2 regions of the Streptomyces monticola genome follow, and region 2 is predicted to be linked to the other one. Evidence: riboswitches for the same ligand, from Rfam matches in the RefSeq annotation. Region 2 holds a riboswitch; the other holds the start of a gene.
The links. A riboswitch is a leader RNA that binds a small molecule or an ion and turns the genes downstream of it on or off. The one in region 2 is predicted to bind thiamine pyrophosphate.
Positions count from the first base shown of each region.

Region 1: another riboswitch for thiamine pyrophosphate. It lies ahead of ACFQVC_RS31630 (thiamine ABC transporter substrate-binding protein); the one in region 2 lies ahead of thiO (glycine oxidase ThiO).

Region 1 covers NZ_JBHTCF010000017.1:119,222-133,889, forward strand. Annotated here, with positions in the region: gene ACFQVC_RS31595 (VOC family protein) at 74-493, shown strand; gene ACFQVC_RS31600 (LOG family protein) at 569-1,693, shown strand; gene ACFQVC_RS31605 (carotenoid oxygenase family protein) at 1,841-3,283, shown strand; gene ACFQVC_RS31610 (hypothetical protein) at 3,303-4,031, opposite strand; gene ACFQVC_RS31615 (maleylpyruvate isomerase family mycothiol-dependent enzyme) at 4,236-5,027, opposite strand; gene ACFQVC_RS31620 (ABC transporter ATP-binding protein) at 5,104-6,126, opposite strand; gene ACFQVC_RS31625 (ABC transporter permease) at 6,127-7,752, opposite strand; gene ACFQVC_RS31630 (thiamine ABC transporter substrate-binding protein) at 7,827-8,918, opposite strand; TPP riboswitch at 8,915-9,021, opposite strand; gene rlmN (dual-specificity RNA methyltransferase RlmN) at 9,090-10,196, opposite strand; gene ACFQVC_RS31640 (phosphatidate cytidylyltransferase) at 10,278-11,396, opposite strand; gene frr (ribosome recycling factor) at 11,396-11,953, opposite strand; gene pyrH (UMP kinase) at 12,103-12,858, opposite strand; gene tsf (translation elongation factor Ts) at 13,042-13,878, opposite strand; gene rpsB (30S ribosomal protein S2) at 14,034-14,668, opposite strand, start outside.
Region 2 covers NZ_JBHTCF010000019.1:101,046-115,713, reverse strand. Annotated here, with positions in the region: gene ACFQVC_RS33585 (phytoene desaturase family protein) at 1-336, shown strand, start outside; gene ACFQVC_RS33580 (hypothetical protein) at 489-1,346, opposite strand; gene metF (methylenetetrahydrofolate reductase [NAD(P)H]) at 1,404-2,327, opposite strand; gene thiE (thiamine phosphate synthase) at 2,510-3,169, opposite strand; gene ACFQVC_RS33565 (Rv2175c family DNA-binding protein) at 3,273-3,638, opposite strand; gene ACFQVC_RS33560 (NAD(P)/FAD-dependent oxidoreductase) at 3,920-5,134, opposite strand; TPP riboswitch at 5,310-5,421, shown strand; gene thiO (glycine oxidase ThiO) at 5,419-6,654, shown strand; gene thiS (sulfur carrier protein ThiS) at 6,651-6,875, shown strand; gene ACFQVC_RS33545 (thiazole synthase) at 6,880-7,674, shown strand; gene pknB (Stk1 family PASTA domain-containing Ser/Thr kinase) at 7,868-9,826, shown strand; gene ACFQVC_RS33535 (deoxyribonuclease IV) at 9,966-10,844, shown strand; gene ACFQVC_RS33530 (DUF4396 domain-containing protein) at 10,987-11,601, shown strand; gene ACFQVC_RS33525 (sulfite oxidase-like oxidoreductase) at 11,646-12,269, opposite strand; gene bfr (bacterioferritin) at 12,425-12,904, shown strand; gene ACFQVC_RS33515 ((2Fe-2S)-binding protein) at 12,940-13,206, opposite strand; gene ACFQVC_RS33510 (class II 3-deoxy-7-phosphoheptulonate synthase) at 13,367-14,668, opposite strand, start outside.

The sequences.
Region 1 (14,668 bases), on a different contig from region 2:
CCGCGCGGGCCCGCGGTCTATCCCTGCGTACCGCACGCACCGCACCGCGACGACACCCACGGAGGAGCCGGCCATGGCCGCCAACACCTACCAGCAGATGGTCTTCATCAACCTCGCCACGAAGGACCTGGACAGCTCCAAGAAGTTCTTCACCGAGCTCGGCTACTCCATCAACGCGCAGTTCAGCGACGACAATTGCGCCTCCGTGGTGATCAGCGACACCATCGTCCTGATGGTCATGACGGAGCAGCGGTTCGCGGACTTCTCCGTGAAGCCGCTGAACGACTCGTCGAAGTCCACCGAGACGCTGATCTGTCTCAGCGCCGAGAGCCGCGACAAGGTCGACGAGCTCGCCGACAAGGCCCTCGCCGCGGGCGGCTCCCCCGCCAAGGACCCCCAGGACTACGGCATGATGTACGGCCGTTCGTTCCTGGACCCCGACGGCCATCACTTCGAGGTCATGTGGATGGACCCGAGCGCGGTCCAGGGCTGACCGGTACCCGTCCCCCGGTGGTGCGAGGGGCGGGGAGCGCCGGATCCCGGAGGCGGACGCCATTAGCATGGGCCCGTGTCCGACCGACCCGCCCCCGCCCCGCACCCCTCGGCCGACCGCGAGATCGAGACGCTCGCCGAGTTCGACGCCGCCCTGGCGGCCCACCGCGGTCTCGCCCACCACCGCGTCCAGGGCATCGATCTGACGGAGCGCACCTTCGCTCTGCTGACCGCCGACACCGAGGGCGCCGTGTTCCTCGGCTGCCCCATGCAGGAGGACGCCGCCGCGAAGGTGAGGGCGGGCGGCGCCCTGGTCTTCCCGCCGGTGCCCGGGCTGCCCTTCGACCCGTACCGCGGTCTGCTCTACACCCCCGACGAGCTGTTCGCCCGGCTCGCCGACGGCTACGACGCCACCCCGGACTCCGCCACGTACGCCTGGCTGCAGGAGACGAAGGCGGACGGCGACATCTTCGCGTCGATGCTGCGCGCCGTGCACGACGACTCGATCTCCGACGCCCTGGACGAACTCCTCGCGGGTGAACGGGTGGTGGGGGTCATGGGCGGCCACGCCATGGCCCGCGGCACCGATGCCTACGCGGGCGCCGCCCGTCTCGGCCGCGCACTGTCCGTCATGGGCCTGACCGTCGCCACCGGCGGCGGCCCGGGCGCGATGGAGGCCGCCAACCTGGGCGCCTATTCCTCGCGCCACGACGACGAGATGCTGGACGAGGCCCTCGAACTCCTCGCCAAGGCCCCGTCGTTCACGCCCTCCGTCACCGACTGGGCGCAGGCCGCCTTCGCCGTCCGCGAGCGCTGGCCCTTCGGCGGTACGTCGGTGGGCATCCCCACCTGGTTCTACGGCCACGAGCCGCCGAACGCCTTCGCGGGCCACATCGCCAAGTACTTCGCCAACGCCACCCGCGAGGACGGCCTCCTGGCCCGCTCCAACGCCGGCGTCATCTTCCTGCCGGGGGCCGCGGGCACGGTCCAGGAGATCTTCGACAACGCGACGCCCAACTACTACGAGTCGCGCGGCGAACCCACCCCGATGGTCCTGGTCGGCCGCCACCACTGGACGGAACGGCTGCCCGCCTGGCCGCTGCTGCGCTCCCTGGCCGAGGAGCGTGCGATGGAGTCCCGGATCGCCCTGGTCGACTCGGTGGAAGAGGCGGCGGACGCCCTGCACCGGCTCGCCGTCTGAGCGGCCCCCAGCTGAGGGGGCGCCAAGAGAGTCGGAGTGCGGGGCCCCAGGGGGGGCAGCCCCCGTCCCGGGAAGTGGACTTGGCACCACCCGCACCGGGGGCCGGGGCCCAGCGACGTGAGCGCCGTCGCGGCACAGACTCGGCGTATGACCGATCCCAAGCGCACCACCGTGACCGCACGCGTGGGCGACACCACGCGCAAGCCGCACGCCGCCCACCCTTTTCTTGAGGGTGCCTTCGCCCCCGTGACCGAGGAGGTGACGGCGTTCGATCTGCCCGTCACCGGCCGTATCCCGCGGGAGCTCAACGGCCGCTATCTGCGCACCGGGCCCAACGCCCTCGGTGTCGAGGACGCCCGCGCGCACCACTGGATGCTCGGCGACGGGATGGTGCACGGGGTGCGGCTGCGCGAGGGGCGGGCCGAGTGGTACCGCAACCGGTGGGTGCGCTCCGCGGCGGTGGCGCACAAGCTGGGCGAGCCCTACCCGGGGCCGAACCCGCCCCCGCCGGCCGACTTCGCCCCCAACACCCATGTCATCGGCCACCGCGGCCGCTTCCTCGCACTGCAGGAGAGCGGCCCGCTGCCGTACGAACTGGACGGCGAGCTGAACACCGTGGGGCCCTGCGACTTCGGCGGCTCCCTTGAGGGCGCCTTCACCGCGCACACCAAGTACGACGCGGCCGCCGACGAGTTGCACGCCCTCGCCTACGACCCGTCCTGGGACTATGTGCGGCACCTGGTCGTGGACGCCACGGGCCGGGTGGCGCGCACGACGCGGATCCCCATGGCGGGCGGCGCGATGGTGCACGACTTCGGCCTCACCGAACGCCGCCTCGTGGTCTTCGACATCCCCGTCACCTTCGACCCGCAGGCGGCGGCGCGCGGCGAGCGGGTCCCGTACATCTGGAACGACGCGCACCCGGCGCGGGTCGGGGTGCTGCCGCGGGCGGGCGGCGGGATCCGCTGGTTCGAGGTGGCGCCGACGTACTACTCACACACCCTCAACGCCTACGACGACGGGGACTTCGTCGTCGTCGACCTCACCACCTACCCGGCGCCCTTCCACGTCGCAGGCCGCGGTTCCGGCGGCCCCGGCGCGACGGGCACGCCGTCCCTCGACCGCTGGGTGATCGACCTGCGAACGGGCCGGGTGCGGCAGCACACGCTCGACGACCGCCCGCAGGAATTCCCGCGCCTGCGCGAGTCCCTGGTCTCGCGGCCGCACCGCTTCGGCTACGCGGCGGCCGCGGCGACGTTCTTCTCCGCGTACGAGTCGGTCGACGGCGTCCCGCCCGACCGGGCGTTCAGCAGCGCCCTCATCAAGCACGATCTGCGGAACGGCACTTCGCGGGTGCACCACCTGGAGCGGGACGCGGCCGCCGGCGAGCCGGTGTTCGTGCCGTCCGCGACCGACGCCGCCGAGGACGACGGCTACACCCTCGCCTACGTCCACAACCCCCGGCGCGGCGCGAGCGATCTGCTGATCCTGGCCGCCCAGGACTTCGACGGCGAGCCCGTGGCCCGCGTACACCTGCCGGGACGGGTGCCGCTCGGCTTCCACGGGAGTTGGGTGCCACAGCTGCCGTAGTTGCCGGATCCGCCCGCTCTCAGCGGCGCGAGCCGATGAGCTTGGCGAGGCCCCAGCCGGCGGCGCCGCCGAGGACGAGTCCGAGCAGGGCGAGGGGCCCGTCACCGATGTGCCACCAGGCCTCGGCGGGGAAGAAGGGCCGCTCCCGGAGCAGGTAGTAGACATCGCTCCCGGCGATGTCCATCTGGACCATCATCAGCGCGTTGGTGTAGCCGAAGAACGCGCCGAGGGCCGCGACGATGCCCGCCGAGATGTGCGCGCCGCTGCTGCGCCGGCCCACGAGCCCCGCCACGGCGCCGACCGCGGCGCCGTTGATGACCGCGTGGACCAGGTACAGGGTCGTGGCGGTCGACTCCGACTGGTCCTTGTACGTGGCGAACATCAGGCCGCCGTAGATCAGCGAGATCACGAACGAGACCAGAAGGCCGAGGAAGAACGCCCCGACCGGGCTGCCGCCGCCGGACTGCGGGACCTGGTACGGATACGGCTGCGGCTGCATGCCGGGCGCCGGTGCGGGCTGCCCCGGGAACGGCTGCTGGGGCGGTGCCTGTCCGGGGAACCCCTGCTGCGGCGGCACCCCCGGGGCGCCGGGCGGCGGGCCGGGCGGGCCGGCCGGCGGCTGCGGCGGCATGGGCGGCGGCGCGCCGGCCCCGGCATCCGGCGACGACTGGGCGTACGGGTTGCCGCTCGCCGGCTGCGGCGGCTGTGGCTGCTGCGGCTGAGAAGCGGGTTGCCAGGGCTGGCTCATGGATCCCCCGTGGGCGGTACGAAATATGTAGGGACAAGTTATCAACGGGGTCAATGCCACCCCGAGGGACGCCGTACCAACCCTCACAGGCTCTCCCCGAAACAGGCGCCGTCGGAGGGTGGGGGTACCGCCTGTGGACGGGCGGGGCCGCCTGTGGACGGGCGGGGCCGCCTGTGGGCGGGGGTGCCGCCTGTGGACCGGTCGCTATCCGAAGCTCGCCCGCTCCAGCCAGAAGTCGAGCAACTCCCGCTCCCCCAGGACCTCCACGCGGTCACTGTCGGCGGGCAGACGGCGGTAGAAGACGTTGAGGACGTCGGTGAGCGGGCCGCGCAGGGCGACGGTCGCCTTCTCGTGGCCGCGGCGCCAGCGCACTCCGTCCGCGCCGAGTTCGATCAGCCACTCGGCGTTGAGGCCGGGTGCGGTGTCGGTGGCGTGCAGATGGAGGGTGCGGCCGTCGCCGCGCAGTTCGTTCGCGTTGTCAAAGGGGTGGGCCTGCTGCACATGGCGCACGATCTGCAGCCATTCGTCGATGGCATCCGCAGCCACCTCGGGCTCGACGTCGTAGGCGGCGCCGGCCGTGAGCGCCGCGTCCGCCCGGTGCACGACCGTCTCGTGGGTCATGCGACGGGCCCAGAATCCGGCGGTACGCTCCCACGCCCAGGTCCACACCTCGGCCTCGGGTCCGGCGGCGCGCAGCGCGTCCGCGGTGCGCTCGGCGCCGTCGGCGAGCCAGCCGTCGAGGGCCGCGGGGTCGTCGTTGTCGGGTCCGGTGAAGTCCGGTACCTGTTCCTGCGGTACGGCTTCGGTGGCCTTCGTGGCCACGATGTGCAGCACCCAGCGGTGTGCGCCGCCGACGTGCACGGCGAGTTCGCGCAGGCTCCAGTCGGGGCACGTGGGGACCGTCGCGGTCAGGTCGGCGCCGGCGATGTGCTGCCTCAACAGCCGGGTCTGCTCGACGATTTCGTCGCAGTAGCGCGCGTGGTCAAGTGCCGTCATATCGGCACCGTAAGCGACGGGGCGGGCGGGCGGCACCGGGATTTTTCCGGCCGCCCGGGGACCGCCGTGGGCCGGGTCAGCCGAGGACGACGACATCCGCCGCGTCGAAGGCCACTCCCACCGCGTCCCCCGCATCCGGCGCGTCCCGCAGCGAGCAGGCCGCTTCCAGGCGGGGCGCCGACGGCTCGTCGGGCTGCAGGTGTACGGCGACGTGGGTGCCGCGGAAGGTACGTCCCGCGACGGTGCAGGCGAGCCCTTCGTCGGCGGTGACGAGCCGTACTCCGGCGGGCCGCACCAGGACGCAGCCGGTGCCCTGCGCCGATCCGGCGGGCACCGGCACCTTGCCCCAGGCGGTGTCGGCGACTTCGCCGCTGACCGTCGCGGGCACCACGTTGTCGAAGCCGAGGAAGCGGGCCACGAACTCGTCGGCCGGCCGCTGCCACACGTCGAGGGGCGTACCGGACTGGGCGATCCGCCCGTCCCGCATGACGACGACGCGGTCGGCGAGCGCGAAGGCCTCGCCCTGGTCGTGGGTGACGGCCAGCACCGTCGTCCCCAGCTCGCCGAAGAGTTCCCGCAGTTCGACGACGAGCCGTTCGCGCAGGGACCGGTCGAGCTGGCCGAGGGGCTCGTCCAGCATCAGCAGCCGGGGCCGGGGCGCGAGGGCACGGGCGAGCGCGACGCGCTGCTGTTCGCCGCCGGAGAGCGAGGCCACGGCCCGCCGCCCGGCGCCTGGCAGGCCCACGAGGTCGAGCAACTCCCGTACACGTGCGTCCTGTTCGGAGCGGGATACGCCGTGCATGCGCAGGCCGAACGCCACATTGCCGGCGACGTCGCGCTGCGGGAACAGCTGGTGGTCCTGGAACATCAGGCCCACGCCCCGCTTGTGCGCGGGCACCCCGGCCTGGTCGCGGCCGCCGAGCAGAATTCGCCCGGCGCCGGTGTCCTGCAGTCCGGCGACGGCCCGCAGGAGGGTGGACTTGCCGCTGCCGCTGGGCCCGAGCACACAGACGATCTCGTGTTCGGCCACGGCGAGATCGACGTCGGCCAGCGCCTCGTGGGCCCCGAACCGCACGCTCACTCCGTCGAGTCGCAGCATCTAGAACTCCCCGGTCGTCCGGTCGGTGCGGATGCGTTCGAGCAGCAGCAGGGACACCGCACACACCAGCATCAGAATCGTGGAAAGGGCCATGGCCTGCCCGTAGTTGAGCTCGCCGGCGCGGCCGAGCAGGGTGGCCACGGCGACCGGCAGGGTGGGGTTGTCGGGCCGCGCGATGAACACGGTCGCCCCGAACTCGCCGAGGGAGACGGCGAAGGCGAACCCGGCGGCGATCAGCAGCGCGCGCCGTACGAGCGGCAGATCGACCTCGCGCCACACCCGCCAGGGTGAGGCGCCGAGCACGGCGGCGGCCTCACGCAGCCGGCTGTCCACGGCGCGCAGCACCGGCAGCATGGTGCGGACGACGAACGGCACCCCGACCAGGGCCTGGGCGAGCGGCACCAGGATCCATGAGGAACGCAGGTCGAGCGGCGGCTTGTCGAGGGTGATCAGGAACCCGAAGCCGACGGTGACCGCGGAGACGCCGAGGGGCAGCATCAGCAGCGCGTCGAAGCCGCGCACAAGACGTCCGGCCCGCCGGGTGAGAGCGGCCGCGGCGAGTGCGCCGATGACGAGGGCGATGGCAGTGGCGGCGAGCGCGTACTGCAGGGAGTTTCCGATGGCCTCGATCGGCGGTACGAGGAAGGCGCCGCCGTCGGCGGAGGTCAGCGCCCGGAAGTAGCCGAGGCCGTAGCCGCCGGCGGTGTGCAGGGAGCGCTCGACGAGCACGCCGAGCGGCACGAGCACGAGCAGGACGACGGTGAGCAGCACCCCGCCCAGGAGCGCCCATTGGCCGGTGCCGCGCGGACGGCGCGCGGTGTGCGCGGCGTCGACGAGCTTCAGGGCGCTCTCTCGGCGGCGCACGGTCCAGGCGTGCACGGCGAGGATCGCGCCGACGGCGGCGAACTGCACCAGGGTGAGGACGGCCGCGGTGTCCAGGGCGAGGAGCTGGGCGGTCTGCCGGTAGATCTCCACTTCGAGGGTGGAGTAGGCGGGCCCGCCGAGGATCTGCACGATGCCGAAGGAGGTGAAGGTGAACAGGAACACCATCAGCGCGGCCGCCGCGACGGCGGGTCCGAGCGCGGGCAGGGTCACCTTGCGCCAGGCGGTGAGCCGGGATGCGCCGAGCATCCGGGCGGCCTCTTCCTGACGCGGGTCGAGCTGGGACCACAGGCCGCCGACGGTGCGCACGACCACGGCGTAGTTGAAGAAGACATGGGCGAGCAGGATCGCCCACACCGTGGTGTCCAGGCGCACCCCCCATGTCTCGTCGAGGACGCCGCCGCGTCCGAGGAGCGCCAGGAAGGCGGTGCCGACGACGACGGTGGGCAGCACGAACGGCACGGTCACCACGGCCCGCAGCAGCTGCTTGCCGGGGAACTCGAAGCGCGCGAAGACATATGCGCCGGGCAGTGCGATCAGCAGGGTGAGCCCGGTGGAGGCGAGGGCCTGCCAGGTGGTGAACCACAGGACGTCCAGGATCCCGGGTTCGGTGAGGACGTCGGCGAGGCGCCCCCACTGCCAGACGCCGTCCGCCTTCAGGCCGCGCGCGACGATCGACGCGACGGGGTAGGCGAAGAACAGCGCGAAGAACGCGACGGGCACGGTCATCAGACCGAGCCGCACCGCGCTGCCGCGCAGGTCCCGCGCGGGAGCCGTCGCCGCCCGCGCGGTGGCCTCCGCTTCCCTTGGCGGGACTTCTACTTCAGGACCAGGGACTGCCACGTCTTGACCCAGTCCTCACGGTGGTCCGCGATCTTCTTGGGGTCGACGGTGTACGGCTTGTCGGCGGTGACGCCGAACTTCGTGAACAGCTCGGGCAGTTCGGCGTCCTTGGCGACCGGCTTGACGAACATGTTGAGCGGCATGTCGTCCTGGAACTTCTTGGAGATCAGGAAGTCGATCAGGGCCTTGCCGCCCTTCTCGTTCTTTGCGCCGTCGAGCAGTCCGGCGAACTCGGTCTGCTGGAAGCAGGTGCCGGTGGCGACGCCGGTGGGCGCCTCCTTGGGCTGCGGCTTGGCGTAGAGGACCTCGACGGGCGGGCTGGAGGCGTAGGAGACGACCAGCGGCCGGTCGCCCTTGGCCTTCTTGCCGCCGGCGGAGCCGGAGAACTCCTCGTTGTAGGCCTGCTCCCAGCCGTCGACGGCCTTGACGCCGTTGGCCTTCAGCTTCTTCCAGTAGTCCTGCCAGCCCTCGTCGCCGTACTTCGCGGCGGTGGCGAGGAGGAAGCCGAGCCCGGGTGAGGATGTCGCGGCGTTCTCCGTGACCAACAGGTTCTTGTACTCGGGCTTGATCAGGTCGTCGAGGGTCTTCGGCGGCGCGAGCTTCTTGTCCGCGAAGTACTTCTTGTCGTAGTTGACGCAGATGTCGCCGGTGTCGACGGGCGTGACCCGGTGCTTGCCCGCGTCGAGCTGCACGTCCTCGGGGACCCGGTCGAGCCCCTTGGCCTCGTACGCCGTGAACAGGTTGTTGTCGAGGGCCCGCGACAGGAGCGTGTTGTCGACGCCGAAGAGGACATCCCCCTGCGGGTTGCCCTTGGAGAGCACGGCCTTGTTGACGATCTCGCCCGCGTCACCGCTCTTGAGCACGTCGACCTTGTAACCGGACTGCTTCTCGAAGTCCTTGAGGACCTTCGGCGACACATTGAAGGACTCGTGGGTGACGAGCGTGACGGTCTTGGAGTCCCCGCCGGAGGACGACGATCCCGAGCCGCTGCCGCAGGCGGCGAGGACGAGGACGCCGAGGGCTCCGCAGAGCGCGGCCGTGCAGGCACGCCGAATGGTGCTGTTCATGACTGGTGCTGACTCCCTACGCCGGTATGACCCGGATCAGGTCCGAGGGTCTGCGGCGGTGCCGCACTCTCAGCGCCCTGGTGGCGCTCCCCTGTCGGAATTCATTTGTACGAATGCACGGTACTGCACAGGTGACCGGCACCCCGCATCACGGGGTGCCCCTTCAGGTCGTCACCGCTCGGACGCGGCGAGCTGCCCGCAGGCCCCGTCGATCTCCTGACCACGGGTATCCCGGATGGTCACCGGCACACCGTGGGCGGCGATGGCATCGACGAACGCCTTCTCGTCCTCGGGCCGCGACGCGGTCCACTTCGAGCCAGGCGTCGGGTTCAGCGGAATGAGGTTCACATGGACGCGCTTGCCCTTGAGAAGCCGCCCGAGCCGGTCACCGCGCCACGCCTGGTCGTTGATGTCACGGATCAGCGCGTACTCGATGGAGATACGGCGGCCGGACTTCTCCGCGTACTCCCACGCGGCGTCGAGGACCTCCCGCACCTTCCATCGCGTATTGACGGGTACGAGGGTGTCGCGCAGCTCGTCGTCGGGCGCGTGCAGCGACACGGCGAGACGGCACTTGAAGCCCTCGTCGGCGAGGCGCAGCATCGCGGGCACCAGGCCCACGGTGGAGACGGTGATACCGCGCTGCGAAAGGCCCAGGCCGTCGGGCTCCGGGTCGGTGAGGCGGCGGATGGCACCGACGACGCGGTTGTAGTTGGCGAGTGGCTCGCCCATGCCCATGAACACGATGTTGGAAAGGCGCGCGGGCCCGCCCGGCACTTCGCCGTCGCGCAGTGCGCGCATCCCGTCCACGATCTGGTGGACGATCTCCGCGGTCGACAGATTGCGGTCGAGGCCGGCCTGCCCGGTGGCGCAGAACGGGCAGTTCATCCCGCATCCGGCCTGCGAGGAGATACACATGGTGACCCGGTCCGGGTAGCGCATGAGCACCGACTCGACGAGCGTGCCGTCGTGCAGCTTCCACAGCGTCTTACGGGTGGTGTCGTCGTCACAGCTGATGTGCCGTACGACCGACATCAGATCGGGCAGGAGCGCTTCCTGCAGCTTGGCGCGCGAACCGGCGGGGATGTCGGTCCACTGCTCCGGGTCGTGCGCGTACCGCGCGAAGTAGTGCTGCGAGAGCTGCTTGGCACGGAACGGCTTCTCGCCGGTCTCGGCCACCGCTTCCTTGCGCTCGGCGGGCGTGAGGTCGGCGAGATGCCGCGGCGGCTTCTTGGCTCCGCGGGGCGCGACGAAAGTGAGTTCTCCGGGCTTGGGCATAACCCATCCAGTGTCGCAGACATCCGAAGACGGGCCCGCCGCCCTGTGGACAACAGACCCGTCACCGTAAGAAAACGCAGGTCAGCCGGAGCCGACAAACACCACCAGGAGCAGCCATACCACCGGTGCCGTGGGCAGCAGCGAGTCCAGGCGGTCCATGATCCCGCCGTGGCCCGGAAGCAGCGTGCCCATGTCCTTGATGCCCAGGTCCCGCTTGATCATCGACTCGCCGAGATCGCCGAGCGTCGCGCTCGCCGCCACCGCGAGACCGAGCAGCAGCCCCTGCCACCAGGAGCCACCGTCGATCAGGAACTGCATGCACAGCGCGCCCGCCACCATCGCGAAGGACACCGCGCCGAGCAGTCCCTCACGGGTCTTGCCGGGGCTGATCCGCGGCGCCAGCTTGTGCTTGCCGAAGCGCCAGCCGACCGCGTACGCACCGGTGTCGCTGACGACCGTCAGGAGCAGGAAGGTGAGGACCCGCTGCGCCCCGTCGCCCGCGGTCAGCATCAGCGCCACGAACGTCGCGAGGAACGGGACGTAGAACGCGGCGAACACACCCGCCGTGACGTCCTTCAGATAGCCCTCGGGCGGTTCGGTCATCCGCCACACGAGGACCGCGAGCGCGGTCAGCGCCATCGCCACCCAGGCGCCCTCGGCGCCGCGCACATAGCCGGCGACGACCATCGCGGCACCGCCCACCGCGAGCGGAACCAGCGGCGCCCTGATGCCCTTGCGCTCCTGCAGGCGCGAGGTCAGCTCCCACAGGCCGACCACCACGGCGACCGCTATGACGCCGATGAAGACCGCCTTGACGATGAACAACGACGCGATGATCACCGCGCCGAGTCCCACACCGACCCCTATGGCCGCCCGCAGATCACGGCCCGCGCGCTTCTTCTGAGGCGGCTGCGGGGCCGGCTGCGGGGCCTGAGGTGTCGGGCTTGCCATGGGCTCCTGCAACATCTCATCGCGGAACAAGGGGCCGCTCAGCCGAGCGGCCCCCGCCTCGCGGTCGTCGCGGTCTGCAGCGTCTCCACCTGTGTCAGGCACCTCGGGCACGATGGGCATGGGGCGAGTCTGCTGCGCATCGGCCTCATCGTAGGCAGGACCCGCCGGGGGGCGCCCCTGGACAGGGCCCATCTCGGGCGGTCCCCAGTAGCCGGCCTGCGGCGGAGCCCCCCAGGAAGAGTCGTTCATCAGACCTCGAGGAGCTCGGCTTCCTTGTGCTTGAGCAGCTCGTCCACCTGCGCGACGTACTTCGCGGTGGTGTCGTCGAGCTCCTTCTCGGCGCGACGGCCCTCGTCCTCGCCGACGTCGCCGTCCTTGATGGCCTTGTCGATGGTCTCCTTAGCCTTACGGCGTACGGAGCGGATCGAGATCTTGGAGTCCTCGGCCTTGGTCTTGGCGACCTTGATGTAGTCCCGGCGGCGCTCCTCGGTGAGCTCCGGGAACGTCACTCGGATGATGCTGCCGTCATTGCTCGGGTTGACGCCCAGGTCGGAGTCACGGATCGCCTGCTCGATATTGCGCAGCGCGCTCTTGTCGAACGGGGTCACCACGGCCATCCGCGGCTCGGGCACCGAGAACGAGGCCAGCTGGTTGATCGGCGTCAGCGCGCCGTAGTAGTCGGCCACGATCTTGTTGAACATCGCCGGGTGCGCACGCCCCGTGCGGATCGCGGCGAAGTCCTCCTTGGCGACCACGACGGCCTTCTCCATCTTCTCCTCGGCCTCGAGGAGGGTCTCTTCGATCACCACTTGCTCCTGCGTGTCTTGAGTGGGCTGGGGGCGCCCGCACATCCCGGAGGGAACTGCTCGGCGCCGGCTGCGTCGCGTCTCTTCCTGCACGGTGTCCGACCGGCAGGACATTGTCCATCCCCCGGGCCTGCCCCGGGAGATGCGGGTCAGGCCCGGGTGCCCTGGTCGCTCACGAGAGTGCCGATCTTCTCACCCTTGACCGCGCGGGCGATATTGCCCTCCGCGAGCAACTCGAAGACCAGAATGGGCAGCTTGTTGTCCCGGCACAGCGTGATCGCCGTCATGTCGGCGACCTTGAGGTCACGGGTGATGACCTCGCCGTACTCCAGCGCGTCGAACTTCACCGCGTCGGGGTTCTTCTTCGGGTCGGAGTCATAGACGCCGTCCACGCCGTTCTTGCCCATCAGCATCGCCTCGGCGTCGATCTCCAGGGCGCGCTGCGCGGCGGTGGTGTCGGTGGAGAAGTACGGCATGCCCATACCGGCGCCGAAGATGACGACGCGGCCCTTCTCCAGATGGCGCACGGCGCGCAGGGGAATGTACGGCTCGGCGACCTGGCCCATGGTGATGGCGGTCTGCACGCGGCTGTCGATGCCTTCCTTCTCCAGGAAGTCCTGCAGGGCAAGGCAGTTCATGACCGTGCCGAGCATGCCCATGTAGTCGGAGCGGGCCCGGTCCATGCCGCGCTGCTGCAGCTCCGCGCCGCGGAAGAAGTTGCCGCCGCCGATGACAACGGCGATCTGCCAGCCGTCCCGCACCACGGCGGAGATCTCGCGGGCGATGGCATGCACCACATCGGGGTCGACGCCGAGGCCTCCGCCGCCGGCGAAAGCCTCGCCGGAGAGCTTCAGCAGAAAACGGCCGGGCGTTTTCCCGTCGTCGCTGTGGTCGGCCTTGGTCATGAAGATCTCCTAGTGGTGCACATACAAGAAGGCCATTGCCGGGGGTACTTACGTCCCTCTGCGGCAATGGCCTCCTCGTCAAAACTGCGGTCGCCCGGCGTCCGCGGCGTTACGCGGACTCATCCGGTACCCGGACGGCTGCTGTCGACCCTAGCGGGGTCTTGAGTCGATCGCGGTACGGACTCAGATGCCGACCTTGATGCGCGAGAAGCGCTTCAGGGTGACACCGGCCTCCTTGAGGACCTGCTCGACGGACTTCTTGTTGTCCAGCGCGTAGGGCTGGCCAAGAAGGGTGGCGTCCTTGAAGAACGCGTTGACGCGACCCTCGACGATCTTCGGGAGCGCGGCCTCGGGCTTGCCCTCGGCGCGGGTGGTCTCCTCGGCGACGCGACGCTCGGACTCCACGACCTCGGCCGGGACGTCCTCGCGGGTCAGGTACTTCGGGGCGAACGCGGCGATGTGCTGCGCGATGCCCTTGGCGACCTCGGCGTTGGCCTGGTCCAGCTCGACCAGAACACCGATCTGCGGCGGCAGGTCGGGCATGGTGCGGTGCATGTACGCGGAGACGTAGGCGCCGGAGAACTGCGCGAAACGGTCCAGGACGATCTTCTCGCCGAGGTTGGCGTTGGCCTCGTCGACGTACGCCTGCACGGTCTTGCCGGCCTCGATCTCGGAGGCGAGCAGCGCCTCGAGGTCGGCCGGGGAGGTGGCGGCGATGTGCGCGGCAAGGGCGTTGGCGACGGCCTGGAACTTGTCACCCTTGGCGACGAAGTCCGTCTCGCACTTCAGCTCGACGATGACACCGGAGGTGTTGTCGTCGGCGATCAGCGAGACCACGGCGCCGTTCTCGGCAGAACGGCCCTCGCGCTTGGCGACGCCCTTCTGGCCCTTGATGCGGAGCGCCTCGACGGCCTTGTCGACGTTGCCCTCGGCCTCGTCGAGCGCCTTCTTGCAGTCCATCATGCCGGCGCCGGTGAGCTCCCGGAGCTTCTTGACGTCGGCGGCGGTGTAGTTCGCCATGATTCAGTGAATCTTTCTGAAGTCTGTGACGGCCGCCTGGACTCCGCCTGGGCGATGGGCGGCCGGAGATCTACGGTGACGGGTGAACGGCGGGGGCTTTGCGGCCCCCGCCGTCAACTACCGAACCTGAGACCCTGCGAAGGGGTCCGGACGGGTCAGGCCTGCTCGGCGGCCGGAGCCTCAGCGGCAGGGGCCTCGGCGGCGGGCGCCTCAGCGGCCGGAGCCTCGGCGGCGGCCTCGGCCGGCTTCTCGTCCTCGGCGGGCTTGTCGGCCTCGGCCTTCTCGGCCTCCGCCTTCTTCTCGCCCTCGAGCAGGTCGCGCTCCCACTCGGCGAGCGGCTCGCCGGCGGCCTTCTCGCCCTTGCCCTCACCGGCGCCACCGGAGCGGGCGATGAGGCCCTCGGCGACAGCGTCGGCGATCACACGGGTGAGCAGGGTGACGGAGCGGATCGCGTCGTCGTTGCCCGGGATCTTGTAGTCGACCTCGTCGGGGTCACAGTTGGTGTCGAGGATGGCGACGACCGGGATGTTGAGCTTCCGGGCCTCGCCGACCGCGATGTGCTCCTTCTTGGTGTCCACGATCCAGACGGCGCTGGGCACCTTCTGCATCTCGCGGATACCACCGAGGGTCTTCTCCAGCTTGGCCTTCTCGCGCGAGAGCACGAGAAGCTCCTTCTTGGTGAGACCCGACGCGGCGACGTCCTCGAAGTCGATCTGCTCAAGCTCCTTGAGGCGCTGCAGACGCTTGTAGACGGTCGAGAAGTTGGTGAGCATGCCGCCCAGCCAGCGCT
Region 2 (14,668 bases):
GCGGTGGCACCGGCGAAGGAGGTGCTGGCCGACGGCGCCCTGACGGAGGCGTACGCGGACCAGCTGACCGCCGCCGCCGAGTCGGCGGTCCCCGGCCTTCGTGAGCGGATCCTCTGGCGGGAGATCCCCGGCGGGCCGCCCCACGCCGCCGCGCACCCGGCTCTCCCGGGCGGCGGGGAGCGTTTTCTGTACCCGTCGAACGCGACCCGGCTGCCCGGGCTCTATCTGGTCGGCGCCCTGGCACACCCCGGCGGCGGACTGCCGCACTCCGGAATGTCGGGGGCCCTGACGGCCGGACTGATCGTGGAAGGGCCGGAGTTCCGGGGCTCACAGTGAGTGAGCGCTGCGCGGAACTCCGGCCCCTGTATGCCGAGTTGGCCGTATGCCGAGTTGGCTTCAAGCCGAGTTGACCGGTACGCGATCAGCAGCTGAGCGGTAGTACGGCAGCCGAGCTGCAGCGACGGCGATCAACAGCTGGTCGGTATCGGTCAGTAGCGGTAGGGCTGCTGCTCGTTGTAGCCCGTGTCGTAGCCGTTCTGGCCCTGGTGCGGATAGGGCTGCTCGGGCGGCAGTTCACCGCCGCCCAGGTAGTCGTCGCCGGTGCGCTGCTGCGGCACCCAGACTCCACCGGGCGGGGTCTCACCCGGGTAGGGGGCGGCGGCGTACGGGTCCTGGTAACCGGTGTCGTAGCCCTGCTGACCCGCGTAGCCGTCGTAGTCGCCGTATCCGGCCTGTGTGCCGATGTACGGGTCGGAGTAGGCGGCGTACTGCTGCTGGCCCGTGTCGTAGCCGTAGGACTGCTGGTCGTATCCGGCCGCGGCATAGGTGTCGTAGCCCGGGTCGCCGACGCCTGCGGGCGCGGCAGCGGGCGGCGGGTACGCGGCGGAGTCGGTGTAGACGCCGTACTGCATGGTGTCGTCCGGCATCGGCTCCGGCGCGTACACCGGGGACTGCTGGGGCTGCGGGGGCGCGGCGGCGAACTCCTGGGCCTGTTCGGGTCCGTATCCCGCGTCGTACTCCAGGTCCGAGACCTCGAGGGTCGGGTCCTGGGCGGCGAGCCCCTTCGTCTTGCGGCGGCGGCTCGCGCCGGGGCTGCCGCCGATGGCCCAGCCCGTGGAGAAGCCCCGGCGGAACGAGAGCGTCACATAGGTCTGGCCGACGGCGAAGGTGGCCGCGCCGATCCCGATGACCCAGATCGACGGCAGCAGCACTCCGAGGACCACGCCGATGAATCCGACGAACGCGAGCAGCCGCCAGCGAAGCCGTGCCTTGTACTGCAGCAGGACCTCGCCGAGCAGCCACAGCGCGACGATTCCGAACGCGATGTAGAGGACCGTCCAGCCCATGTACGCCCCTCTCCTACGGCCCGCGCGCCCCGTTCGGGCACGGCCGCGGCCTGAGTGTCAGGCCTGCTGTAGGTCGTGCAGGCCCAGATTCTCGTAGATTTCCAGCGTCGCCGTGGAGTTGTTCATCGTAATGAAGTGCAGACCGGGCACTCCTTCGGACAGCAGCCGCGCGCTGAACTCCGTCGCGAACTCGATGCCAATGGAGCGTACAGCCGCCGGATCGTCTTTGGCTGTGAGGATCCGCTCTTTCACGTCCTGCGGGAAGGCGGCGTTGCTGAGCTCCGCGAACCGGGTCAGCTGCTTGACGCTGGTCAGCGGCATGACCTCGGGGATGACCGGGGTCTCGCAGCCGGCGGCCACGACCCGGTCGCGCAGGCGCAGATAGGCCTCCGGGTCGAAGAACATCTGCGTGATCGCGTAGTCGGCACCCGCGCGGCACTTGTCCACGAAGTACCGGATGTCGCTGTCCCAGTCGGCGGAGCGCGGATGCATCTCGGGGAACGCCGCGACGCCGACACAGAAGTCGCCGGACTCCTTGATCAGGCGGACCAGGTCGGCGGCGTAGGTCAGTCCCTGCGGGTGCGGGACCCACTCGCCCATGGGGTCGCCCGGCGGGTCACCGCGGACCGCGAGGATGTTCCGGATCCCGGCGTCGGCGTACTGGCCGATGATGTTGCGCAGTTCGGCGATGGAGTGGCTGACCGCGGTGAGGTGGGCGACGGGGGTGAGCGTCGTGTCGGCGACGACCCGCTGGGCCTCCTTCACCGTGCCCGCGCGGGTGGAGCCGCCCGCGCCGTAGGTGACGGAGATGAAGTCGGGCGCGACCGCCTCGATCCGGCGCAGCGAGTCCCACAGGCTCCGCTCGCCCTTCTCGGATTTCGGCGCGAAGAACTCGAATGAGAACGTGGTCTTGCCGGTCGCGAGCATGTCGCGCACGGTGCGTGCGCGATCCATCCTGGTGGAAGCAGTGCCTAGGGCCATACCCGCAGGTTAGTCAGCGGGGTGGTGGCACCCCAACCACGGCCGGGACATTTGCCCGCTATGACCGTTTGTTGTCCACCCTTCGGACACCCGTGCACCCCAAAGCAGTCACAACCTCGCTATTGCGCCGCTTCGATCAAGCCGCTTCTTGGCTGCGCCGCTTTTCGCTTCTCCGCTTTCGGTTACGCCGCTTCACGCAGGCGCTTGGCGAAGTACGCCGCCGCTGCTGCCGGATCGTCCGCTTCCGTGAGGGCGCGGACGACGACGACACGGCGCGCGCCCGCCTCGAGGACGTCGTCCAGGCGGTCCGCGTCGATCCCGCCGATCGCGAACCAGGGCCGGTCGGTGCCGAGTCCGGCGGTGTACCGCACCAGGTCGAGTCCGGGGGCGTGCCGGCCCGGCTTGGTGGGGGTGGGCCAGCAGGGGCCCGTGCAGAAGTAGTCCACGCCTTCCTGGACGGCGGCGGCCGCCGCCTCGGACTCGGCGTGGGTGGAGCGGCCGATGAGGACTTCACGGCCCAGAACGGCGCGGGCCGCGGGCACGGGCAGATCGCCCTGGCCGAGGTGGAGGACGTCGGCGCCGATGGCGTGGGCGACATCCGCCCGGTCGTTCACCGCGAGCAGCTTGCCGTGCCGCTTGCAGGCGTCGGCGAACACCTCGAGGTGCTCCAGCTCCTCACCGGCCTCCATGCCCTTGTCGCGCAGCTGCACGATGTCGACGCCGCCCGCGAGCACCGCGTCGAGAAACTCGGGCAGGTCGCCCTGGCGCTTGCGCGCGTCGGTGCACAGATAGAGCCGGGCGTCGGCCAGCAGGGCGCGCGGTGCGCGGTCCGTCGCAGGCATGGAGCGATCCCCCCGTTTGTCGGTGGCGTACGGGCCGGGGCTTGCGGGGCCCCGGTCCGTACGCCGTCGGTTGTCGGCCGGACGACGGGCGTCCGGTGTCAGGTCAGACGGCGAGCGCCTGGGCTCGGCGCTTCACTTCCGTGCCGCGATTCTCGCTCAGGGCCTGCGCCGGGGTGCCGGGCAGGGTCGGGTCGGAGGTGAAGAGCCACTCGAGCATCTCTTCGTCGGAGAAGCCGTCGTCCCGCAGGAGCGTCAAGGTGCCGCTGAGGCCCTTGACGATCTTCTCGCCGTCGATGAAGGCGGCGGGCACATGCAGCGCCCTGTTCTCACCGCGGCGCACGGCGATCAGCTGGCCTTCCTTGACGAGCTGTCGCACGCGCGTCACCTCGACGCCGAACCGTTCGGCGATCTCGGGGAGGTTGAGCCAGGCGGGGACGAGAGCATCGATCTTTGCGTCAATCTCGGTCACAAGGACAAGCGTGCCATCCCGGACTGACAGTCGGTACCCGGCGCTCCCCCGCCGCGGGGTGACATACCCGGCAGAATGCGACGATCGCGCACGTCAGGGCGTGATTCGGCGGTACGGAGGGCGGTGCTGTCGGCGGTACGGAACGCAGTGACGTGCACCTGCCGTCAGCGGTACGGGCCCGCCGTCGGGCCTTCGCGGCCTCGGCGCTTTCCCGCCGTCAGCTCCTCGCCGCAGCTCCTCGCCGCCGCCAGCTCCCCGCCGACTTCAGGCCCTCGCCCCCGTCAGGTCTTCGCCGACTTCAGCGGGACCGCCGGGTCCGCCACCCGCTCGGGGTCGAGCCGCGTCGCGGACTCGATCAGCCGCCGTCCCTGCGCGAGGTCCCGCGGCCGCCCCACCGCGAGCAGCGCCACCAGTGCGCCGTCCCGGAGCCAGCACACCGACCAGGCGGGGGTGGCCGGGTCGCCGCGCCAGATCACGGTGTCCGCGGCCGAGTGGTGGCCGGCGTACTGCACGAAGCGCCCGAACTGCTCGGACCAGAAGTAGGGCACGGGGTCGTACGCCGTCGGCTCCTCGCCGATGATGTTGGCCGCCACCGCGCGGGGCCCCTGCAGGGCGTTGTCCCAGTGGTGGACGAGAAGGCGCTGCCCATAGCGCTCCGAGGGGAAGGAGGCGCAGTCGCCGACCGCGTAGACGTCGGGCGCAGAGGTGCGCAGGCTCCGGTCCGCGACGACAGCGCCGTCCGGGCCCGTCTCGATGCCCGAGCCGTCGAGCCAGCGCGTCGCGGGGCGGGCGCCGATACCGACCACGACGGCGCCCGCGGGCAGCCGGGTGCCGTCGTCGAGCACCACGGCACCGGGTTCGATCCGCTGCACGCGCGCGTGGGTACGGAGTTCCGCCCCCGAGTCCGCGTACCACTGCGCCATGGGTGCGGCGACCTCGGCGGGCAGTGCCCCGGCGAGAGGCCGACCCGCGGCCTCCACGACGGTGACCGCACAGCCCGCCTCGCGCGCGGCGGTGGCGAACTCGGCGCCGATCCAGCCGGCCCCGACGACCACGATGTCGTGCTGTTCGGCGAGCACGGGCCGCAGGCGTTCCGCGTCGTCCAGGGTGCGCAGCAGGTGCACGCCGGGGACCCCTTCGGCACCCGGCAGGTGCAGGGGTTCGGCGCCGGTGGCGAGCACCAGGACGTCGTAGCCGACCGGCCCCCGCGCGATGTCGAGTTCATGCGCTTCCGGGCGCAGCCCCGTGACCTCTTCGCCCAGGCGCAGGTGTACGCCGAGCTGCTCGAAGTCGACGTCGAACGCGGACCCTTCGGCCTTGCCGAGCAGCACGGCCTTGGACAGCGGCGGCCTGTCGTAGGGCTGGTGCGGTTCGGCGCCGATGAGGGTGACCGCGCCCGTGAAGCCCTGCTCCCGCAGCGCCACGGCGGTCTGCACCCCGGCCATTCCCGCGCCGACGATGACGACGCGCTGCTCTTGCTGCCTCTGCTCGCTCACCCGGTCACCATAAGCACGTGACGATCTGTCAGGTACTGGTCCTGGTGAAGATCGCGTAGTGATGTGCTGCACAGTGCCGTCGGCGTCCGGCACGTGAGCGCGGTCCGTACGCCGGACAGGGCACCCCGGCGGCTCCCTTCAAGTGATCAGGGGCCAAGGGCTAGGGTGGCCGACGTAGACCACTCGCGGGAGCCCGGAAGCACCGGGCTGAGAGGGAGGCTCAGCGCCTCCGACCGTACGAACCTGATCCGGGTCATGCCGGCGAAGGGAGGGGCTGGAAGCCCATGCATCCACGCACACCACCGAGGTCCGACGCGGGCGCACCGGTCGTCGCGAGCACACCGGACATCGCGAGCACACCGGACGTCGCGGGCGCACCGGACGTACTCGTGCTCGGCGGCGGCATCATCGGCCTGGTCACGGCCTGGCGGGCGGCGCAGCGCGGCCTGTCCACCGCGGTCGTCGACCCCGAGCCGGGCGGCGGCGCCGCGCAGGTCGCCGCGGGCATGCTCGCCGCCGTCACCGAACTGCACTACGGCGAGCAGGGCCTGCTCGCCCTCAACCTCGCCTCCGCGCGGCGTTATCCGGAGTTCGCCGCTGAGCTCGAAGAGGCGACCGGCCAGGAACTCGGCTACCGCGCGTGCGGCACCCTGGCCGTCGCCCTGGACGCCGACGACCGCGCCCACCTTCGTGAACTGCACGCCCTGCAAAGCCAGTCGGGGCTCGCGTCCGAGTGGCTGTCCGGGCGCGAGTGCCGCCGCCTGGAGCCGATGCTCGCCCCCGGCGTACGCGGCGGCCTGCGCGTCGACGGCGACCACCAGGTCGACCCGCGGCGCCTGGCCAGGGCCCTGGTGACGGCGTGCGAGCGGGCCGGCGTGGTCTTCCACCGGACCTGGGCCGACCGCCTCAGGGTGGCGCGTGACCGGGCCCGCGGCGCCGTGCTGCGCGACGGCACCGAGCTCAGCGCCGGGCAGGTCGTTCTGGCCGCCGGCAGCCTCAGCGGCGAGCTCGCCGGGGTCCCCGCCGACGTCATACCGCCGGTGCGCCCCGTCAAGGGCCAGGTCCTGCGCCTGACCGTGCCGAAGGCGTACGCGCCGTTCCTGAGCCGGACCGTGCGGGCCGTGGTCCGCGGCAGCCATGTGTACCTGGTGCCGCGCGAGAACGGCGAGCTGGTCGTCGGGGCCACCAGCGAGGAGCTCGGCTGGGACACCACGGTCACCGCGGGCGGCGTCTACGAGCTGCTGCGGGACGCCCATGAGCTGGTGCCCGGGATCACCGAACTTCCGCTCACCGAGACCCGGGCGGGTCTGCGCCCCGGCTCCCCCGACAACGCCCCCCTGCTCGGGCCGACCAGGCTGCCGGGCCTGCATCTGGCCACCGGCCACTACCGCAACGGCGTGCTGCTCACCCCGATCACCGGCGACGCGATGGCGCACGCCCTGACCAGCGGTGAACTCCCGGAGGACGCCCGCCCGTTCACGCCGAAGCGCTTCAGCGTCCTCGAGGAGCAGCCCGTATGAGCACCGCAGCCACCGCTTCCGTGTCCCTGTCCGTCAACGGCGAGCCCCGCTCCCTCGCGGCCGGCACCACACTCGACGCTCTAGTGGCGGGTTTCAGTACCGCCCCCTCTGGAGTGGCCGCCGCCGTCAACGAAACCGTCGTCCCGCGCGGTGAGTGGCCGCGCACAGCGCTGCGTGACGGGGACCGTGTCGAGATCCTCACCGCCGTCCAAGGAGGCTGACCCCATGGCAGACGACCCTCTGGTCATCGGCGGTACGTCCTACTCGTCCCGCCTGATCATGGGCACCGGAGGCGCACCCAGCCTCGATGTCCTGGAGCGCTCCCTTGCCACGTCCGGCACCGAGCTCACCACGGTCGCGATGCGCCGGCTCGACCCGGGTGTGAAGGGCTCGGTGCTCTCCGTCCTGAGCAAGCTCGGCATCGAGGTGCTGCCCAACACCGCGGGCTGCTTCACCGCGGGCGAGGCCGTACTGACCGCCCGCCTCGCGCGCGAAGCGCTGGGTACCGACCTGATCAAGGTGGAGGTCATCGCCGACGAGCGCACCCTCCTGCCCGATCCGATCGAGACCCTGGAGGCCGCCGAGACGCTGGTCGACGACGGTTTCACGGTCCTTCCGTACACCAATGACGACCCGGTGCTCGCGCGGAAGCTGGAGGACGCGGGCTGTGCGGCGATCATGCCGCTCGGCTCCCCCATCGGCTCGGGCCTCGGCATCCGCAATCCGCACAACTTCCAGCTGATCGTGGAGCACGCGCGCGTGCCGGTGATTCTGGACGCGGGTGCGGGCACGGCGTCCGATGTGTCGCTCGCCATGGAGCTGGGGTGCTCGGCGGTGATGCTGGCCTCGGCGGTGACGCGGGCGCAGGAGCCGGTGCTCATGGCGGAGGCGATGCGGCACGCGGTCGAGGCGGGCCGTCTCGCCCACCGGGCGGGACGCATCCCGCGCCGGCACTTCGCGGAGGCGTCCTCGCCCACCGAGGGCATGGCACGGCTCGACCCGGAGCGCCCGGCCTTCTGACCGGGCGGCCGGGCGGTTGGGCGGCCGGGCGGTTGGGCGGGACCACAACCAACGAGCAGCCGCACGCCCGCCCCGCACCGGCCACAAGAACCCATACCGACCGGCGGAACCCGGGGTCACAGCTCTGCTGCAGTCCGGCCCCGGATTCCCCCGGACGGTAAGGGCTGTCCGTGGTCGCTCGTAGACTCTCCGCGTGGACACGACCCTTCAGGACCCGCTCGTCGGGCAGGTGCTCGACGGCCGCTATCGCATCGACGCACGCGTAGCGGTCGGCGGGATGGCCACGGTCTACCGGGCCGTGGACACCCGCCTCGACCGCGTGCTCGCGCTCAAGGTGATGCACCCGACGCTGGCGGCGGACGTCTCGTTCGTGGAGCGCTTCATCCGCGAGGCCAAGTCGGTCGCCCGCCTCTCGCACCCCAATGTGGTCGGGGTCTACGACCAGGGTGCCGACGGCGCGTATGTCTATCTCGCGATGGAGTACGTCGCGGGGTGCACCCTGCGCGACGTTCTGAGAGAGCGCGGGGCGCTGCAGCCGCGGGCCGCACTCGACATCCTGGAGCCGGTCCTGGCCGCGCTCGGCGCCGCCCACCGCGCGGGATTCGTGCACCGCGACATGAAGCCGGAGAACGTCCTCATAGGGGACGACGGCCGGGTCAAGGTCGCCGACTTCGGTCTCGTACGCGCGGTGGACACCGTCACCAACACCACGGGCGCCGTCCTCGGCACCGTCTCCTACCTGGCGCCCGAGCAGATCGAGCACGGCACGGCGGACCCCCGGGTCGACGTGTACGCGTGCGGTGTCGTCCTGTACGAGATGCTGACCGGCGCCAAGCCGCACACCGGCGAGTCCCCCGCGCAGGTCCTCTACCGCCATCTGCACGAGGACGTACCGCCGCCGTCGGCCCTGGTCCCCGGCCTGCCCGTGGACCTCGACGAGCTGACCGCCGCCGCCACCGCCCGCACCCCCGAGGTGCGCCCGCACGACGCGGTGGCGCTGCTGTCCCAGACCCGCCAGGCCCGTGCCGCCCTGACCGACGAGCAGCTGGACGCCGTACCACCGGGAGCCAGGGCCCAGGAACACGACAACGGCAACGACCGCACCAGCGTCATACCGCGGGCGTCGGGCAGCGTGCCGCACCCGCTCCCCGCCGAGCAGCTGGAGCTGCCCGGGACCGCCGCCGCGGACGAGCAGCAGCTCAACCGCACCAGCCGTCTGGAGATGCCGCCGCAGGCGCCCACGCAGTCATCCGTCGGGGGCCCGGGGAACCGGCGCCGGCCGAGCCGAGGCGTGCTGGCGCTGATCGTCGCGCTGCTCACCCTCTGTGTGGGCGTGGGCGTCTGGTACATCAACTCCGGCCAGTTCACCCAGGTACCACCGCTGCTCACCAAGACGGAGGCGGAGGCCCGCAAGTCACTGTCCGACGCCGGCCTCGACGTACGCGACGTCAAGCGGGAGTACAGCACCTCCGACAAGCGCGGCACCGTCATGGGCAGCACCCCGAAGTCGGGCAGCCGCATCCGGGACAACGGCAAGGTGAGGCTCATCATCTCGCTCGGCCCGCGCATCGTCGCCGTACCCGACCTGAAGAACACCCCGCTGGAGAAGGCCAAGAACGACCTGCGCGAGCGCAGTCTCGAACCGGGCATGGTGACAAGGCAGTTCAGCGAAGAGGTGCCGAAGAACTCGGTGATCAGCACTGAGCCGCCGGTCGGCAGCAAGCTCAAGCCCGGCTCGGCGATAGCGCTCACGGTCAGCAAGGGCAGCCCGGTGGAACTCCCGGACGTGGTCGGCGATTCGGTCGACGACGCCCGCTCCGAGCTCCAGGAGGCGGGTCTGCAGGTCGAGATCGCACCCGAGCGGGTCTTCTCCGAGGAGGACAAGGGCACCGTCGCCGTGCAGCGGCCGGGCGAGGGCGCCCAGCTGGCCGAGGGCGACAAGGTCACGCTGACGGTCTCCAAGGGCCAGGACATGGTCGAAGTCCCGGACGTCGAGGGCCTCAAGACGGCCGAGGCCAAGGAGAAGCTGCAGGCCAAGGGGTTCAAGGTCAGTGTGCAGAAGTGGTTCCTCGGCGACACGGTCTGGGACCAGTCGGTGAGCGGCGGCGACGAGGCCCCCAGGGGCAGCGAGATCACGATCCGGGTGCGCTGACCCTCCGCCCGGCGTCGGGCGACGGCCACGGGCCACGGACACCGGCCACGGTCCACCGGCAACAGATACCGGCCACGGGTACGGACGAGGCGGGCGGACCGCCGTCCGGGCCGCGTCCGGCGCATGAAACCCTGGACGGGTGAGCAGCAAGAGAACCCGCAACCCCGTCGGCGGCCATGTCCCCGTGGCCGGCGGTCTGGCCTCCGTCGGTCTGTCCTACGCACGTGAGATGGGCGCCGAGACCGTCCAGGTCTTCGTCGCCAACCCGCGCGGCTGGGCCACGCCCGTCGGCAACCCGAAGCAGGACGAGGCGTTCCGCGCGGCCTGCGCCGACGAGGGCATCCCGGCGTACATCCACGCCCCGTATCTGATCAACTTCGGCTCCCACACCGAGGCGACCGTGGAGAAGTCGGTCGTCTCGCTGCGCCACTCGCTGCGCCGGGGCCGGGAGATCGGCGCGCTCGGCGTGGTGGTGCACACCGGGTCCGCGACCGGCGGCCGGGACCGGTCGGTCGCCCTGAAGCAGGTACGCGAGTACATGCTGCCGCTGCTCGAAGAGCTGACGCACGAGGACGACCCGTATCTGCTCCTGGAGTCGACAGCCGGGCAGGGCTCCTCGCTCTGCTCGCGCACCTGGGACTTCGGCCCGTACTTCGAGGCCCTGGACGCCCACCCCAAGCTGGGTGTCTGCCTGGACACCTGCCATATCTTCGCGGCGGGCCACGATCTGGGCGGGCCCGGCGGCATGAAGCAGACGCTCGATCTGCTCGTGGACACCGTCGGCGAGGGCCGGCTCAAGCTGATCCATGCCAATGACTCGAAGGATGTGGTGGGCGCCCACAAGGACCGGCACGCCAACATCGGCGCCGGCCATATCGGCGAGGCCCCCTTCGGCGAGCTCTTCACCCACCCCGCGACCGAGGGCGTCCCCCTGGTGATCGAGACACCGGGCGGCAAGGAGGGCCACGCCGCGGATGTGGCCCGGCTGCAGAGGCTCAGGGACACCGGGTCCCTCTGAGGGACCTCCAGGGGACCTTCAGGAGACTTCAGCGAGTTCACAGAGAGGGAACGGGGTCGCGCAGAGCGCTTGAGGAATACCCCCTGGGGGTATACGGTTCTTGTCATCGGCAGGAGCCGTTACCGGACTTTGGGGGTCACTCATGGAGCACGGCACGCACACCGGGCACGGACAGCACACCGAGCACGGGAACCACGAGCACCACCAGCATCACGGCCACGAAGGCCATGAGAACCACCAAGAACACGCAGGCCACTCGAACCACACAGACCACAAGGAACACGCAGGCCACGGCCACCACCACAATCACGGAGGCGGCGGCAAGGTCAGCTGGCGCATGGCGGCACAGGCCACGCTGCACTGCCTCACCGGGTGCGCCATCGGCGAGGTCCTGGGCATGGTGATCGGCACGGCCCTCGGCTGGGGAAACGTCCAGACGATGGCGCTCGCGATCCTGCTCGCGTTCTTCTTCGGCTACGCCCTGACGCTGCGCGGCATCCTCAAGGCAGGCGTCGACTTCAAGACCGCGTTCCGGGTCGCCCTGGCCGCCGACACCCTGTCGATCGCCGTGATGGAGCTGATCGACAACGGCGTGATCGCGCTGTGGCCCGGCGGCATGGACGCACATCTCTCGGACCCGAAGTTCTGGTGGATCCTTGCGATCGCACTCTTCGCCGCCTTCCTGATCACCACCCCGGTCAACAAGTGGATGATCGGCCGCGGCAAGGGCCACGCGGTGGTGCACCAGTACCACTGACACCGGCCCGCGGGACGGGCGTCACGACCATGGCCCGGAGGCTGCTACAGCTCCGGGCCGTCGCCCGGCTCCTCCTGGTAGGAATAGCGCTGCTCACGCCAGGGGTCGCCGATGTTGTGATAGCCGCGCTCCTCCCAGAAGCCACGGCGGTCGGCGGTCATGTACTCGATGCCGCGGACCCACTTGGGGCCCTTCCAGGCGTACAGATGAGGCACCACGAGCCGTAGCGGGAAGCCGTGTTCGGCGGTGAGCGGTTCGGCGTCCCGGTGCGTCGCGAAGATCGCCTTCTCGGAGGCGAAGTCGTCGAGCCGCAGATTCGAGCTGAAGCCGTACTCGGCCCAGACCATCACGTGCGTGACATCGTCCGCGGGCGGCGCGAGCTCGAGGAGGGTGCGGGCGAGCACCCCGCCCCATTCGGCGCCGAGCATCGAGAATTTGGTGACGCAGTGCAGATCGGCGACGACCGTGGCGTAGGGAAGTGCCGCGAACTCCTCGTGCGTCCAGCAGTGCTTGTCGCCGTCGGCGGTGGCGCCGAAAACCCTGAACTCCCAGCGTTCCGGGCGGAACTTGGGGACCGGGCCGTAATGGGTGACGGGCCAGCCCCGCTGCAGCCGCTGTCCCGGAGGAAGCTCCGACTGCTCCATTTCGCGGCTTTCCGGCTGACCCATGCCTCCATGATGACAGCCCGCGACGTGTGGACGTGACCAGGTCTGCACCGATTCGGGCAACTCCTACTAAGCGTGCACTTACTGGACGCTCTTCTGGCACCGGTGCAAGGATGCGCGCACCTGCCCCCGATACATACTTGGAAGGAGCCTCTGCGATGCAGGGCGACCCCGAGGTCATCGAATTCCTCAATGAGCAGCTGACCGCCGAGCTCACGGCGATCAACCAGTACTTCCTGCACGCGAAGATGCAGGAGAACTTCGGCTGGCCCAAGCTCGCCAAGTACACGCGGTCCGAGTCGATCGACGAGATGAAGCACGCGGAAGTGCTCACCGACCGCATCCTCTTCCTCGAAGGGCTGCCCAACTACCAGCGCCTGTTCCATGTACGGGTCGGGCAGACGGTCACCGAGATGTTCCAGGCCGACCGGCAGATCGAGGTCGAGGCGATCGACCGGCTCAAGCGCGGGGTGGAGGTCATGCGCGCCAAGGGCGACATCACCTCGGCCAATATCTTCGAGTCGATCCTCGAGGACGAAGAGCACCACATCGACTATCTCGACACCCAGCTCGAGCTGATCGAGAAGCTCGGTGAGCCGCTCTACATCGCCCAGCTGATCGAGCAGCCGGAAAGTTAGACCGGGCAGTCAGGCCAGCAGTCGGACCGCGCCGTTCAGGCGGCTTCGCCCAGGTCGGCTTCGTTCAGCTCTGCGAGTTCCGCCGCCGACGCGAGGGCGGGCTCACCCTGGTCGATCAGCTCACGGCGGGGGCAGGAGCCCCGGCCGAGCAGGGCCTGGATACGGCGTACGCACGAGCCGCAGTCGGTGCCGGCCTTGCAGGCGGACGCTATCTGGCGGGGGGTGCAGGCACCGTCCGCCGCGTGCTTCTTGACCTGCTCTTCGGTGACTCCGAAGCAGTTGCAGACGAACACGCGGCTCACCTCCCCGGTGGATTCGCTGTCGGGATCGATAGATGGCGCCGTCCCGATTAATCGGTGAGGCTAACCTAACCTTACCCGCCGAGGTGCGCACACAAAAGAAGCGTGGGGCGCGGATCAGATGTGATCCGCGCCCCACGCTGCTGTGTCAAAAGGGACAGAATTACTGGTCCCGGTACATCTCCGCCACCAGGAACGCCAGGTCGAGCGACTGGCTGCGGTTGAGGCGCGGGTCGCAGGCCGTCTCGTAGCGCTGGTGCAGATCGTCGACGAAGATCTCGTCGCCGCCGCCCACGCACTCGGTGACATCGTCACCGGTGAGCTCGACGTGGATACCGCCCGGGTGCGTGCCGAGCGCCTTGTGCACCTCGAAGAAGCCCTTGACCTCGTCGAGCACATCGTCGAAGCGCCGGGTCTTGTGGCCCGACGCGGCCTCGTAGGTGTTGCCGTGCATCGGGTCGGTGATCCAGGCGACCTGGGCGCCGGACGCGGTGACCTTCTCGACCAGGGTCGGCAGCTTGTCGCGGATCTTGTCCGCGCCCATCCGCACGATGAAGGTCAGCCGGCCGGGCTCACGGTCCGGGTCGAGGCGCTCGATGTACTGCAGCGCCTCCTCCGGGGTGGTCGTCGGGCCCAGCTTGATGCCGATCGGGTTGCGGATCTGCGAGGCGAACTCGATGTGCGCGTGGTCGAGCTGACGGGTGCGCTCACCGATCCAGACCATGTGGCCCGAGACGTCGTACAGATTGCCGGTGCGCGAGTCGGTGCGGGTCAGCGCCGTCTCGTAGTCGAGAAGCAGCGCCTCGTGGGAGGCGTAGAACTCGACGGTCCGGAACTCGGCCGGGTCCGTGCCGCAGGCGCGCATGAACTTCAGCGCGTTGTCGATCTCGCGGGCGAGCTGTTCGTAGCGCTGGCCCGACGGGGACGACTTCACGAAGTCCTGGTTCCAGGCGTGCACCTGGTGCAGGTCGGCGTAACCACCGGTGGTGAAGGCGCGCACCAGGTTCAGCGTCGAGGCGGAGGCCTGGTACATCCGCTTCAGGCGCTCGGGGTCCGGGATCCGGGCCTCTTCGGTGAACTCGAAGCCGTTCACGGAGTCGCCGCGATAGGTCGGCAGCGTGACGCCGTCACGGGTCTCGGTGGGCTTGGAGCGCGGCTTGGAGTACTGGCCCGCGATCCGGCCGACCTTCACGACCGGCACCGAGGCGGCGTACGTGAGCACGGCGCCCATCTGGAGCAGGGTCTTGAGCTTGTTGCGGATGTGGTCGGCCGATACGCCGTCGAAGGCCTCGGCGCAGTCGCCGCCCTGGAGCAGGAACGCCTCTCCCTTGGCGACGGACGCAAGGCGGGCGCGCAGCTGGTCGCACTCGCCTGCGAAGACGAGCGGCGGATACGACTCGAGGTCCGCGATCACATCGCGCAGAGCCTCGGCATCGGGGTACTCGGGCTGCTGCGCCGCGGGCAG